3 regions of the Bradyrhizobium sp. USDA 4011 genome follow, and region 1 is predicted to be linked to each of the others. Evidence: predicted binding sites of a transcription regulator. Region 1 holds the regulator's gene; each other region holds the start of a gene.
The links. The regulator PhoB, encoded in region 1, activates phosphate uptake and scavenging genes when phosphate is short. The targets are predictions, from matches to a motif close to TGTCATNNANCTGTCAT.
Positions count from the first base shown of each region.

Region 1 (4,207 bases):
TTGGTCGCCTGCTCCTGCAGCGCCTTGACCAGATGCGGGTGCGCATGTCCGAGCGCGTTCACCGCGACACCCGAGGTGAAATCGAGATAGCGGTCGCCGTTGGTTGCGATCAGCCAGGCGCCCTCGCCGCGCTCGAAGCCGAGATCGACCCGGGCGAAGACGGGGAGCAGATGCGACGAGGCGTTGGTCATGGCGTTCACTGCCGGTTTGAAGCCGTCAATTGCTGCGCGCCTTGACGCCAACGCAGCAACCGCCAGCTTCGGAAAACAAAACGGCCGCCTTTGCGGGCGGCACGTGCGGGTCATTCTATGCGGCGGCCGGTAAGTGTCAATCGCCAGGAGCTAGCCTTTGCTGGCCTTCCTGCAATGCGAAACTAGCGCAATCCGGAGCATTCCGGTGCGGTGGAAAAGCCTCACAGCAATGCTTAACTTTGTGGGAACATGTGGACGCACGGCCGCGGACTCTTGCGCCAGAGTCACGCCATATTGTAGCGTTTGGCCTGTCGGGTACGACATCTCGTGCGGCAGTACTGGACCCTCTAAGTAGCCTTCGTGTCTCGCGTAAACGTTCGGGCGCAACACCGTGCCCGGCGAGGGCTAAGGGATTCTGGCCGCAGGGATATTTGTCCAGATTGGCTCGCAGCGCCGCTCCGATGAGTGGCCGGCGCCATGCGAAAGGAAGAATGCGATGACTGTATTGACCTGGTCCGACGATCGCGTCGAGCAGCTGAAGAAGCTCTGGGAATCCGGCCTCTCAGCCAGCCAGATCGCGGCGGAACTTGGCAATGTGACGCGAAACGCCGTGATCGGCAAAGTACATCGGCTCGGCCTCTCCGGCCGTGCCAAGGCGCCCTCCACGGCTGCGCCGCGGCAGCGCAAGGCCCGTCCCGCCCAGCACATGATGCGGGTGGCGCGCCCGGTGTCGCGCGGCAACACCGCGCTGGCGCACGCCTTCGAGGTCGAGATGGAGCCCGATCCGATCTCCTTCGACAATGTGGTGCCGATGAGCCAGCGGCTGTCGCTGCTCGAGCTCAACGAGGCCACCTGCCACTGGCCGGTCGGCGATCCCTCGAGCCCGGAATTCTTCTTCTGCGGCGGCAAGGCGCTCGCCGGCCTGCCCTATTGCGCGCATCACTCGCGCGTCGCCTACCAGCCCGCCGCCGATCGCCGCCGGCCATCGGCGAAGCCACAGATCAAGTAGCACTCGGGAAACTTGCCTGGACTGCAAAAGCAAATCCCCGCGAAAGCGGGGATTTTTTTGTGGTTGCCGTCATTGCGAGGAGCGAAGCGACGAAGCAATCCATCGTTCCGCATTTGCGGTAGGATGGATTGCTTCGCTACGCTCGCAATGACGGGACCGTTGTTGCGATTGGCGGCCAGCCTTACGGCTGCGGCTCGGCTTTGGCGAAGCGGTCGTCGAGCGCATAACCGGCGCCGCGCACGGTGCGGATCGGATCCTGCTCGCGGCCCGGATTGAGCAGCTTGCGCAGGCGGCCGATATGCACGTCGACGGTACGCTCATCGATATAGATGTCGCGGCCCCAGACGCTGTCGAGCAGCTGCTCGCGGCTGAACACGCGGCCGGGATGCTCGAGGAAGAATTCGAGCAGCCGATACTCGGTCGGACCGAGATCGATCGGACGTCCCGAGCGCGCCACGCGGCGCTTCTCGCGGTCGAGCTCGATATCGCCATAGGTGAGCACGGTCGCCAGCCGCTCCGGGCTAGCCCGCCGCAGCAGGCCCTTCACTCGCGCCAGGAGCTCCGGCACCGAGAACGGCTTGACGATGTAATCGTCGGCGCCGGTGGCAAGCCCGCGCACGCGCTCGCTCTCCTCGCCGCGCGCGGTGAGCATGATGATCGGAAGCTGCTTGGTCTCGGGACGCGCCCGCAGGCGGCGGCACAGCTCGATGCCGGACAGGCCCGGCAGCATCCAGTCCAGTACCACGAGGTCGGGAACGCGCTCCTTCAGGCGGGTGTCGGCATCGTCGCCGCGCCCGACCGTTTCGACATCGTAGCCTTCCGCATCGAGGTTGTAGCGCAACAGTGTCGTCAGCGCTTCCTCGTCTTCGACTACCAGAATGCGTGCGCTCATCGGTTTAAGTTCTCTCTCTGTGGTGATCCGTTGCCCAGACGCAAACCGAAACGCTTACTTTCCTGGGCATAATCCCCGCGGAAACGACTTGTCGTGAAGACAATCCGGCTCCGCGCCCGCGGATCATGTCCTAGGTACCCGGCACAGTGGTGGCAAAATTGGTCATGTCGCCCTTCGGGCGCTTGTCGGTGATCTGCTGGCCCTCGATCATGTAGAACACGGTCTCGGCGATATTGGTGGCGTGATCGCCGATCCGCTCGATGTTCTTGGCGCAGAACATCAGATGGATGCAGAACGAGATGTTGCGCGGATCCTCCATCATGTAGGTCAGCAGCTCGCGGAAAAGCGAGGTGCAGATCGCATCGACCTCCTCGTCGCCCTTCCAGACGTTCATCGCCGCCGGCAGGTCGTGCGCGGCATAGGCGTCGAGCACCGACTTGACCTGCGACAGCACGAGGTCGGTCATGTGCTCCAGGCCGCGGATCAGCTTCAGCGGCTGGAAATCGCTTTCCAGCGCCGCGACGCGCTTGCCCATGTTCTTGGCGAGGTCGCCGATCCGCTCGAGGTCGGTGGCCACGCGCATCGCGCTGACGATTTCACGCAGGTCGATCGCCATCGGCTGGCGGCGGGCGATCGTCAGCACTGCGCGCTCTTCGATGACGCGCTGCAGATTGTCGATCTCGATGTCGGCGGCGACCACGCGCTTGCCGAGAGCGACGTCGCGACGGATCAGCGCGTCGACCGACTCGGTGATCATCCGTTCGACGAGGCCGCCCATCTCGGCGACCAGGCGGGTCAACTCCTGCAGGTCGCTGTCGAATGCCTTGGCGGTATGTTCAGAAGCCATCTTGTATCTCCTCAGCCGAACCGGCCGGTGATGTAATCCTGAGTCCGTCGATCGCTCGGCGAGGTGAAGATCTTGTTGGTGTCGTCGAACTCGATCAGCTCACCGAGATACATGAAGGCGGTCTTGTCGGAGACGCGCGCCGCCTGCTGCATGTTGTGGGTGACGATCGCGATCGTGTAGTCCTCGGAGAGCTCCTGGATCAGCTCCTCGACCTTGGCGGTCGAGATCGGATCGAGCGCGGAGCACGGCTCGTCGAACAGGATCACCTCGGGCCGCACCGCCACGGTGCGCGCGATGCACAGGCGCTGCTGCTGGCCGCCGGAAAGCGACAGGCCGGAGGCGTTCAGCTTGTCCTTGACCTCGTTCCACAGCGCGCCGCCGCGCAGCGCCTTCTCGACCCGGTCGTCCATCTCGGACTTCGAGATCTTCTCGTAAAGGCGGATGCCGAAGGCGATGTTCTCGTAGATCGTCATCGGGAACGGCGTCGGCTTCTGGAACACCATGCCGACCCGCGCACGCAGCAGATTGAGGTCGAGCTTGGGATCGAGAATGTTGGTCTGGTCCAGCATCAGCTGACCGACCGCGCGCTGGCCCGGATAGAGATCGTACATCCGGTTGAATATCCGCAGCAGGGTCGACTTGCCGCAGCCGGACGGACCGATGAACGCGGTGACGCGGTTGGTACCCAGCGTCAGGTTGATGTTCTTCAGCGCGTGGTGCTCGCCGTAATAGAAATTGAGGTTGCGCACCGTGACTTTCGGCGGCGCTTCCGGCAGCGGCGTATGCGGTGCAACGTGGCTCGGGTTACTGGTTGAAACGGAGAGCTCGGTCATTTTGCGGCCCTTTCGGCACCAAGGATACGCGCGCCGATATTCAGCGCGAGCACGGTGAATGTGATCAGCAGTGCGCCGCTCCACGCCAGCTCTTTCCAGTAGGCGTAGGGGCTCTGCACGAAATTGTTGATGGTCACCGGCAGGTTGGCCATCGTCTTGGTCAAGTCCCAGCTGAAAAACTGGTTAGACAGCGCGGTGAACAGCAGCGGCGCGGTCTCGCCGGCGACACGGGCGGTCGCCAGCAGCACGCCGGTGATCAAGCCGCTACGCGCAGCACGATAAGCGATCCGCTTGATCACCAGCGAGCGCGGCAGGCCGAGCGCGGAGGCCGCCTCGCGCAGCGGATTGGGCACCAGCAGCAGCATGTCCTCGGTGGTGCGCAGCACGACCGGGATCACGATCACGGCGAGCGCTAGACTGCCTGCGATCGCCGAG
Region 1 is NZ_JBSSGG010000001.1:4,981,408-4,985,614, reverse strand. Features, by position in the region: gene ACVW1C_RS23350 (acetylornithine transaminase) at 1-191, opposite strand, end outside; gene ACVW1C_RS23345 (GcrA family cell cycle regulator) at 688-1,200, shown strand; gene phoB (phosphate regulon transcriptional regulator PhoB) at 1,382-2,092, opposite strand; gene phoU (phosphate signaling complex protein PhoU) at 2,223-2,939, opposite strand; gene pstB (phosphate ABC transporter ATP-binding protein PstB) at 2,951-3,772, opposite strand; gene pstA (phosphate ABC transporter permease PstA) at 3,769-4,207, opposite strand, start outside.

Region 2 (4,207 bases), 4.4 Mb from region 1:
CAATTGCCAGCTCTGCTCGGTATCCTTCAGGTTCGCGACCATGATCTGTTCGAGAACCTGCTGATGCACCGTCGGATTTTGCAGCGGACAGAGAACCTCGACGCGGCGGTCGAGGTTCCGCGGCATCATGTCGGCGGACGAGATATACACAGCAGCTTTTGCGCTCGGCAGGCCCTGGCCCATGCCGAAGCAATAGATCCGGCCGTGTTCCAGGAATCGGCCGATCACCGATTTGACGCGGATGTTCTCCGACAATCCGGGCAGCCCCGGCCGCAGGCAGCAGATGCCGCGCACCACGAGCTCGATCGAGACGCCGGCCTGCGAGGCGTCGTACAGCGCGTCGATGATGTCAGGATCGACCAGCGCGTTCATCTTCATCCAGATCGCGCCGGGCCGGCCATGCTTGACGTGGGCGATCTCGCCGTGGATGTGCTCGATGATCCGCTTGCGCAATGTCAGCGGCGACACCGCCATCTTCTCGATGTCGCTCGGCTCGGCATAGCCGGTGATGTAGTTGAACACCCGCGCGACGTCGCGGCCGATGATCGGGTCCGACGTGAAGTAGGAGACGTCGGTGTAGATGCGGGCGGTGACCGGATGATAGTTGCCGGTGCCGGTGTGCACATAGGTGGTGAGGTTGCCGCCCTCGCGGCGCACCACCATCGACAGCTTGGCGTGGGTCTTCAGCTCGATGAAGCCGTAGACGACCTGCACGCCGGCGCGTTCGAGGTCGCGCGCCCAGCGGATATTGGCCTCCTCGTCGAAGCGCGCCTTCAATTCGATCAGCGCGGTCACCGACTTGCCGGCTTCGGCGGCATCCGCCAGCGCGCGCACGATCGGCGAGTTGTTCGAGGTGCGATAGAGCGTCTGCTTGATCGCGACCACGTCGGGATCGCGCGCCGCCTGCTGCAGGAACTGGACGACGACGTCGAAGGATTCGTAGGGGTGATGAACCACGAGGTCCTTCTGGCGGATGGCGGCGAAGATATCGCCGCCATGGTCGCGCACTCGTTCGGGATGGCGCGGCACGTAGGGCGGGAATTCGAGGTCGGGGCGATTGAGGCGGGTGAGCTGCGACAGCTCGTTCATCGCGAGCACGCCGTCGACCAGGATCACTTCATCATCCGTGGCCGACAATGCCTGCTGCACGAAGACGCGCAGCTCTTCGGGCATTGTGGCCTCGATCTCGAGCCGGATCACCGACCCGCGCCGGCGGCGCTTGAGCGCGGTCTCGAACAGGCGAACGAGGTCTTCGGCCTCTTCCTCGATTTCGAGTTCGGAGTCCCTGATGATGCGGAACGCGCCCTGGCCCTTGACGGTGTAGCCGGGGAACAGGCGGCCGATGAACAGACCGGTGGCCTGCTCGAGCGTGATCAGCCGCGCCGGCGCGCCTTCCTTGGTCGAGGGAATGCGGATGAAGCGGTCGATCTTGCCGGGCATGCGGATCAGCGCGTTCATCGCCTTGCCGTCGGAGACCCGCGACAATTGGAGCGCGACCGTGAAGCCGAGGTTCGGGATGAACGGGAACGGATGCGCCGGGTCGATCGCAAGCGGCGTCAGCAGCGGGAAGATATTGTGGAGGAAGTGATCCTCGATCCAGGTGCGTTCGGATTTGGTGACGTCGCGCCCGTCGACCAGCTGGATGCCGACCTTGGACAGGAGCTCGCGCAGGTCGCTCCAGATAGCCTGCTGGTCGGAGGCGAGCTGCGACACGGTCTTGTTGATCATCACGAGCTGCTCGGCCGGCAGCAGGCCGTCCGGGCTACGCTCGGCAATGCCCTCGCGGACCTGGGCCTTGATGCCGGCGACGCGGACCATGAAGAACTCGTCGAGGTTATTCGCTGAAATCGACAGGAAGCGGACCCGCTCCAGCAGGGGATGGCCGAGATTGACCGATTCCTCGAGCACCCGGCGGTTGAAGTGCAGCCAGGACAGCTCCCGGTTGATGAATCGCTCGGGGCTGGTCGCGACCGCGGGGACGGGCGGGAGCTCCGCCTCTTTCTCTTTGATTTCAGGTGCTTGTGCCGAGTCCATCAAGTGCTGGTCCAATTCCGGGCAGGGGGCTGGGGCGGTCTAGCCGAGGGCCGCGCAGACCATGTGATATTGCGATGACGTTTCGATGACATTGATGTTCCGCCGGCCCGCGCCGTCAAGCCGCGGGGACGGTCAAGCATCGCGCAACAGCTCGGCCGCCAGCGCCCGGGTCACCGGCCGGCCGAGCCGGAGCGCCTCGGTGTCGAGCAACTCGACCGCTTGGCGGACGGCTGTATAGGACCGCTCGATCCGGTTGGTCAGGTAGCTGACGAGCGGCTCGTCCACGCTCATCTGGCGATCGGCGCAGAACTTGACGATCAGGCCGCGGAACAGCTGGTCGTCGGGTGGCAGCAGCGTCACCGTCGGCACCGCGCGAAGCCGGGAGCGCAGATCGCGCAGCTCGATCTCGAACGCCGAGGGCGGCACGCGCGCCGTGATCAGGACGAAGGCATCGTCCTGGCGTGCGAGATTCATCAGATGGAACATCGCGCGCTCGTCGAAATCCGCCGGCCGGAGGTCCTCGACCACCAGCGCGCCTGTCGCGAGCGCCATTGGCACCGTGTCGGCGGTCAGGGCATGCGCCGCGGTCGAGCGCGCGCCGGCGATCTCGGCCCAGATCGCGGCGAGGTGGCTCTTGCCGGAGCCTTCGGACCCCACTAGCAGCATGATTCGATTCGGCCAGTCGGGCCAGCCGTCGATCAGCGCCAGCGCCGCCTCGTTGGCGGGCCCCTCAAGGAAATCGTCGCGGGTCAGCTTCTCCTCGTGCGGCAAGGCCAAAGCCAATTGACGAGGTTGAACGCTACCGGCCACGCAAATCTCCAAACCACGTTATTTTAGCATGATCCCTGCGCAAACGCTTCGCGCTTGTCGCGGGAAAGCCGGTTTCCACTTGTCCGGATCGTGCGCTACCGAGCCTCGATCGTGCTCATGTGCCGCACCCACTCCACGAGATAGAGGGACACCGAACCCAAAGTAAAGATCGTGACCAGACCCATCAGGATCAGGTCGTAGGGGTGCGGCTGAAACCCGAAGCCGAGCGAAGCCAGCACCAGGGCCGCGAATGCGACCTGTGCCACCGTGTTCAGCTTCGACACCATCAACGGCTTCATCTCGACCGGCTTGTCGAACAACCATGACACAATCACGGCGGAGACGATCATGATGTCGCGCGACACCACGAGAATCACGATCCAGCGCGGCACCGCGCCCCAGATTCCCAGCGCGACATAGATCGACACCAGCAGCGCCTTGTCGGCGAGCGGGTCGAGCAGGGCGCCGAGCTCACTCGCCATGTTGAAGCGCTTGGCAAGGAAACCGTCGACCGCGTCCGAGACGCCGGCGATCACGAAGATCGCAAACGCGATCTCCATCTGGCTCGAGACGATGGCCCAGACGATCACCGGCACCAGGATGATGCGGCCGAGGGTGATGATATTCGGAATGCTCAACTCGAATCGCTTCCCGGCTAGAAGCCTGATTTTACTCGATATCCGGCTCTTTTGCGCGGCGGCCGGGTGTTATCTACATAGTATCGCGGCCGCATCGCCGCGAGCCATTGCGCGGGGGCGGAATTCCTCGTAACCAGCCCCTATCATCTGGAATTGGGCATGACCGAGCGCAAAAACGGGCTCACTTACGCGGATTCGGGTGTCGATATCGACGCCGGCAATCGTCTGGTCGATCTGATCAAGCCGATGGTGCGGGCCACCGCACGGCCCGGCGCGGACGCCGAGATCGGCGGATTCGGCGGGCTGTTCGACCTCAAGGCCGCCGGCTTCAAGGATCCGGTCCTGGTGGCCGCGACCGATGGCGTCGGCACGAAGCTGAAGATCGCGATCGAGACCGGCCTCCACAGCGGCATCGGCATCGATTTGGTCGCAATGTCGGTCAACGACCTCGTCGTGCAGGGCGCGGAACCGCTGTTCTTCCTCGACTATTTCGCCTGCGGCAAGCTCCACCCGGAGGCCACGGCGCAGATCGTCGCTGGCATCGCCGAGGGCTGCCGCGAATCCGGCTGCGCGCTGATCGGCGGCGAGACCGCCGAGATGCCCGGCCTCTACAAGGATGGCGATTACGACCTCGGCGGCTTTGCGGTCGGTGCGGCCGAGCGCGGCACCCTGCTGCCGACGGGCGATATCGCGGCGGGCGACGCGGTGATCGGCCTGGCGTCCTC
Region 2 is NZ_JBSSGG010000001.1:544,467-548,673, reverse strand. Features, by position in the region: gene ACVW1C_RS02795 (RNA degradosome polyphosphate kinase) at 1-2,034, opposite strand, end outside; gene ACVW1C_RS02790 (chromosomal replication initiator DnaA) at 2,167-2,844, opposite strand; gene ACVW1C_RS02785 (CDP-alcohol phosphatidyltransferase family protein) at 2,940-3,482, opposite strand; gene purM (phosphoribosylformylglycinamidine cyclo-ligase) at 3,642-4,207, shown strand, end outside.
Region 2: a site for PhoB is predicted at 2,109-2,125, ahead of ACVW1C_RS02795 (RNA degradosome polyphosphate kinase). Genes of this name have one in related genera too.

Region 3 (4,207 bases), 690 kb from region 1:
CTCCGATGAAAGCCACGATCGCCGCGATCCAGGGCCACAGATGCATCTGCAGCGAGGCGGGTATCTGACTGGCGAATCCCGCCTGCAGCGCACCCGTGACCAGATAAGCCAACATGCCCCACGCAACGGCCAGGATCGTCGCCACGACCTCATAGCTGTTCTGATGAAATCTCACCAGTTGTCGCATCAAGGCCAGGTAGGCAAAGTAGACGATCACGCCGAGCATCAAAGCGACCAGTCCTGGCGGAAGCCCCCAGCTCTGGTCCCAGCTCAGATACGCAACGAAGCCCGCGGCGATCAACGCCTCGATGTAGGTCAGGCTGGATTTTTCTCGCATGATTGGCCCCGAAGCGATTCAAGCATCGACCGAGGCTATCATCATCGAGCGCTTCGGTAGAAGGGCAATTGCAAGACAACCGTTGGCGCCTTGTCCAGCGCGATCCTATGTTCGGGGATTCGGATGAAGAAGGAGCGAGCTAACGCTGAGTGAGGCGGGGCAGCTCTATCACGGTCACCCTGAGGAGGTCGCAAAGCGACCGTCTCGAAGGGCGACGGCCCGGCTTGCTCCGCGCGGCATCGTCGGGGCCGTGCATCCTTCGAGGCTCGCTCCGCTCGCACCTCAGGATGACGGGACTGCTTCCGCATATTCACTGTCATGCCCCGCCTTGAGCGGGCCTCCAGTACGCCGCGGCCTATCGATTGAACTCAGACCTCTCTGGAATACTGGGTCGCCCGGTCCCGTCTACGCCAAGGCTTCGACGAGGCCATGAGTGCATGGCGCGCCGAAGCTGTAGCGGAGGCGGCGAGCCGGGCGACGACGCTGTTGTTAGCGGCAAGCGCAACCACTCACTTCGCCTTCAGGAAGTCGCCGACTTCGAGCAGCACGAACTCGTCGTCATCGGCCTTGTTCGGGTCGCGGCTCGAGGAGAACGGCAGATTGTTGTCGTTGCCGACGATGATGTGGGTCTCGTCGACCCGGTCGACATTCTCGATGGTGAAGAACGGGAAGGTGTAGACGCCGTCGTTGAGCGGCTTGCGGGCCTTCTTGTTCGGGTCGCGGATCTTCATCAGGTCGATATAGGCGATCTTGCGCACCGGCTTGCCGACATTGGCGTCGGACAGCTCGATCTTGTAGACGCGCTTGAACCTGGCGAGGTCAGGGAAACAGTTCTCGCCGCGCTGGCCTTGCGGGCAGGCCTTGTCGGCGGTGCCTTCGCCATTGTCGCGCTCGATCACGAGGCCCTGGGTCGGATCAATCATGTTGAAGTCGCCGATCGCATTGCCGTTCTGCTCGAACACATACTGCCAATAGCGACCGGTGAACTTCTCCGCCGTGACGTCGAATTCGAGGATGCGCGAGGCTTCCTTGCCGTCGACCTTCTCCCAATCCTTCTTGTCGGCATCCCACAGCGGCCCTTCGAGCAGGCCGTAGAGGAACTTGCCGTCCTTGGAGGAGGCAAAGCCCTCATAGCCCTTGGAGCGGCGCAGGTTGACGTTGGTGTAGGTGGCGCCAGGGGCGCCGGGCGACTGCACGGCCCAGTGATCCGGCGAGCGCACCGGCTTGCCGTCGGCGACCGTCTCGAACACCGCGAGGATCTTGCCGGTCTTGTCGGCCTTGAGGATGTAGGGCCCGAACTCGTCGCCGATCCAGAAGGTGTCGTTGATGATCTGGAAGCCCTCGGTATCGAAGTCGGCACCGGTGAGGTAGCGCTTGGCGGTGTCCTCATGCACGATGCGGAACGGCACCTTCTTGTCGGGATCGTGCAGGAACACGGTCTCCTGACGCTCGATCTTGCCGTTCGCCCAGTCCATCTTGTAGCGGTTCAGGTACAGCATCGAGTCCGCCGAGTTGTAGCGCGCGCCCATGCCGTTGTCGGTGATCACCCAGAACGAGCCGTCCGGCATCGCCTTGATGCCGGAATGACCCTGCAGCGGCTGGCCCTTGAATGGCAGCGACACGCCGGTCGGCCGCTCGTAGGATTTGCCCATCACGGTGCCGATGGCATCGACGCGCTTGCCGGTGGTGTACTTGCCGGACGTCTTCAAATCGTTCGGCGCATCGGCGGGGGCGTCGATGAAGCTCTCCGCCGGCATCACGGCGTGTCCTGCCAGCGTCGCCGGGAATTCGCCCTCGCTCTGCGCGAACGCGGATGTGGCGAGCAGGATCGAGGCGACGGAACAGAGCAGTGACAGGCGCATGGTTGATCTCCCAAAAGGATAAACGATGCGGTGTTCTCCGGGCCGCCTGTTACAGCCGGCTGACAGTTTTGTGAACCGTGGATGTTGCGACGGGATAAGCCTTGCGGCGTTACGTCGCCTCCTGGCCACAAATGTCGTCCCGAGAAGGTTGTGAGACTGTCTGTCACGTCATTGCGAGCGAAGCGAAGCAATCCCTAGCGCAGCAAACGCAGACATGGATTGCTTCGTCGCTGCCGCTCCTCGCAATGACGAGGTTGAGGGTCTAGACGGGCCGCATCGTCTGCGGCAGCAGGAAAGGCACGCCGCTGCCGGTGTAGTCGATCGTGGCGTCGATCTCGAAGATCTGCCTCAGCGTGTCGGCCCGCATCGCGGCGGCACGGTCGCCGTCGACGGCAATCCGGCCGCGATGCAGCAGCAGGATGCGGTCCGCAAACCGCATCGCGAGGTTGAGGTCGTGCAGGATCGCGATCACGGCGGTGCCGCGCGCGGCGCGCCGCCGGGCGGTCTCGACCAGATCGATCTGATGCCGCAAATCGAGGCTCGAGGTCGGCTCGTCCAGCAGCAAGAGCCCCGGCCCATGCAGCGCCTCGCCGCAGGCAAGTTGCACCAACACGCGGGCGAAATGCGCGCGCTGCTGCTCGCCGCCGGACAGCGTCGGCAATTGCCGGAAGCGGAAATGCGCGAGCCCGACCTCGTCCAGCGCGGCAGTGACCAGCGCACGCGTCACCGCGCGCGGGCTCTCGCCGGCGCCCATGCTGACGATTTCCTCGACGGTGAACGGAAAGGTGACGTTGACGTGCTGCGACAGCATCGCACGGTGCTGCGCCAGCTCGCGCGGACCATAGGCGTTGAGGTCGCGCTGCCTGAGCCGGATCGTTCCGCGCGACGGACGGAGATCGCCCGACAGCATCCGCAGCAGGGTCGATTTGCCGGCGCCGTTGGGACCCACGATCGCGATCATCTCGCCGGCGCCGATCTGCAGCGAGACCGCATCGACCAGCGCGGCGCCGCCGACCTTCATCGATACCGACTGCGCCTGCAGCAGCGCGCTCATAGCGACACCAGCGAGCGCTGGCGCAGCAGCATGGCGAGGAAGAACGGCGCACCGATCGCCGCGGTCAGGATGCCGATCGGCATTTCCGCCGGGGCTACGACGGTGCGCGCCACGGTGTCGGCGCCGACCAGCAGGATAGCGCCGAGCAACGCGGAGGCCGGCAGCAGCAGGCGATGCGCGGGACCGATCACCAGCCGCAGCAGATGCGGCACCACGATGCCGACGAAACCGACCACGCCGCAGACCGAAACCGCGACCCCGGTCATCGCCGACACCAGCACGATCGAGATCCGCTTCAGCCGTTCGACATCGACGCCGCTGTGGAACGCCTCGGCCTCGCCGAGCACGAGCACGTCGAGCCCGCGCGCGATCCAGAGGCAAGCGATCAGAGCCGCGGCCAGCACCGGCGCCAGCGCCGTGAGCTTGGTCCAGGTTGCGCCGCTCAGCGAACCTAGCATCCAGAAGGTGATGTCGCGGAGCTGGCGGTCGTCGGCGACGAACACCAGGAGACCGATCCCGGCATTGGCGATCGCGGCAATTGCAAGCCCGGCGAGCAGGAAGATCGCAATCGAGGTCCGGCCGCCGCGGCTGGCAATGCCATAAAGCACGATGGTCGTGATCAGTGAGCCGCCAAAGGCCGCGATCGGCAGCAATTGATGTTGCAGGAAGCGCAGGCTTTCGCCGAGATGGCTGTCGGTGAACACGATCGCCGCGGCCGCCGCAAACGCGCCGCCGGAGGAGACGCCGACCAGCGCCGGGTCGGCGAGGGGGTTGCGGAACAGGCCCTGCATGATTGTGCCTGATACGGCAAGGAGTCCGCCGACCATCGCGGCCGCGGCGATCCGCGGGATCCGGATCGACCACACCACGAGCTGGTCGCGCGCCAGCAGCGGGTTGGCCGCGCCGTCGGCCCATAGTCCGAGCGCGGCGGGAAGCCGTGCCATTGGGATACCC
Region 3 is NZ_JBSSGG010000001.1:5,671,057-5,675,263, forward strand. Features, by position in the region: gene ACVW1C_RS26685 (hypothetical protein) at 1-337, opposite strand, end outside; gene ACVW1C_RS26690 (esterase-like activity of phytase family protein) at 847-2,199, opposite strand; gene ACVW1C_RS26695 (heme ABC transporter ATP-binding protein) at 2,462-3,253, opposite strand; gene ACVW1C_RS26700 (FecCD family ABC transporter permease) at 3,250-4,207, opposite strand, start outside.
Region 3: a site for PhoB is predicted at 2,248-2,264, ahead of ACVW1C_RS26690 (esterase-like activity of phytase family protein). Genes of this name have one in related genera too.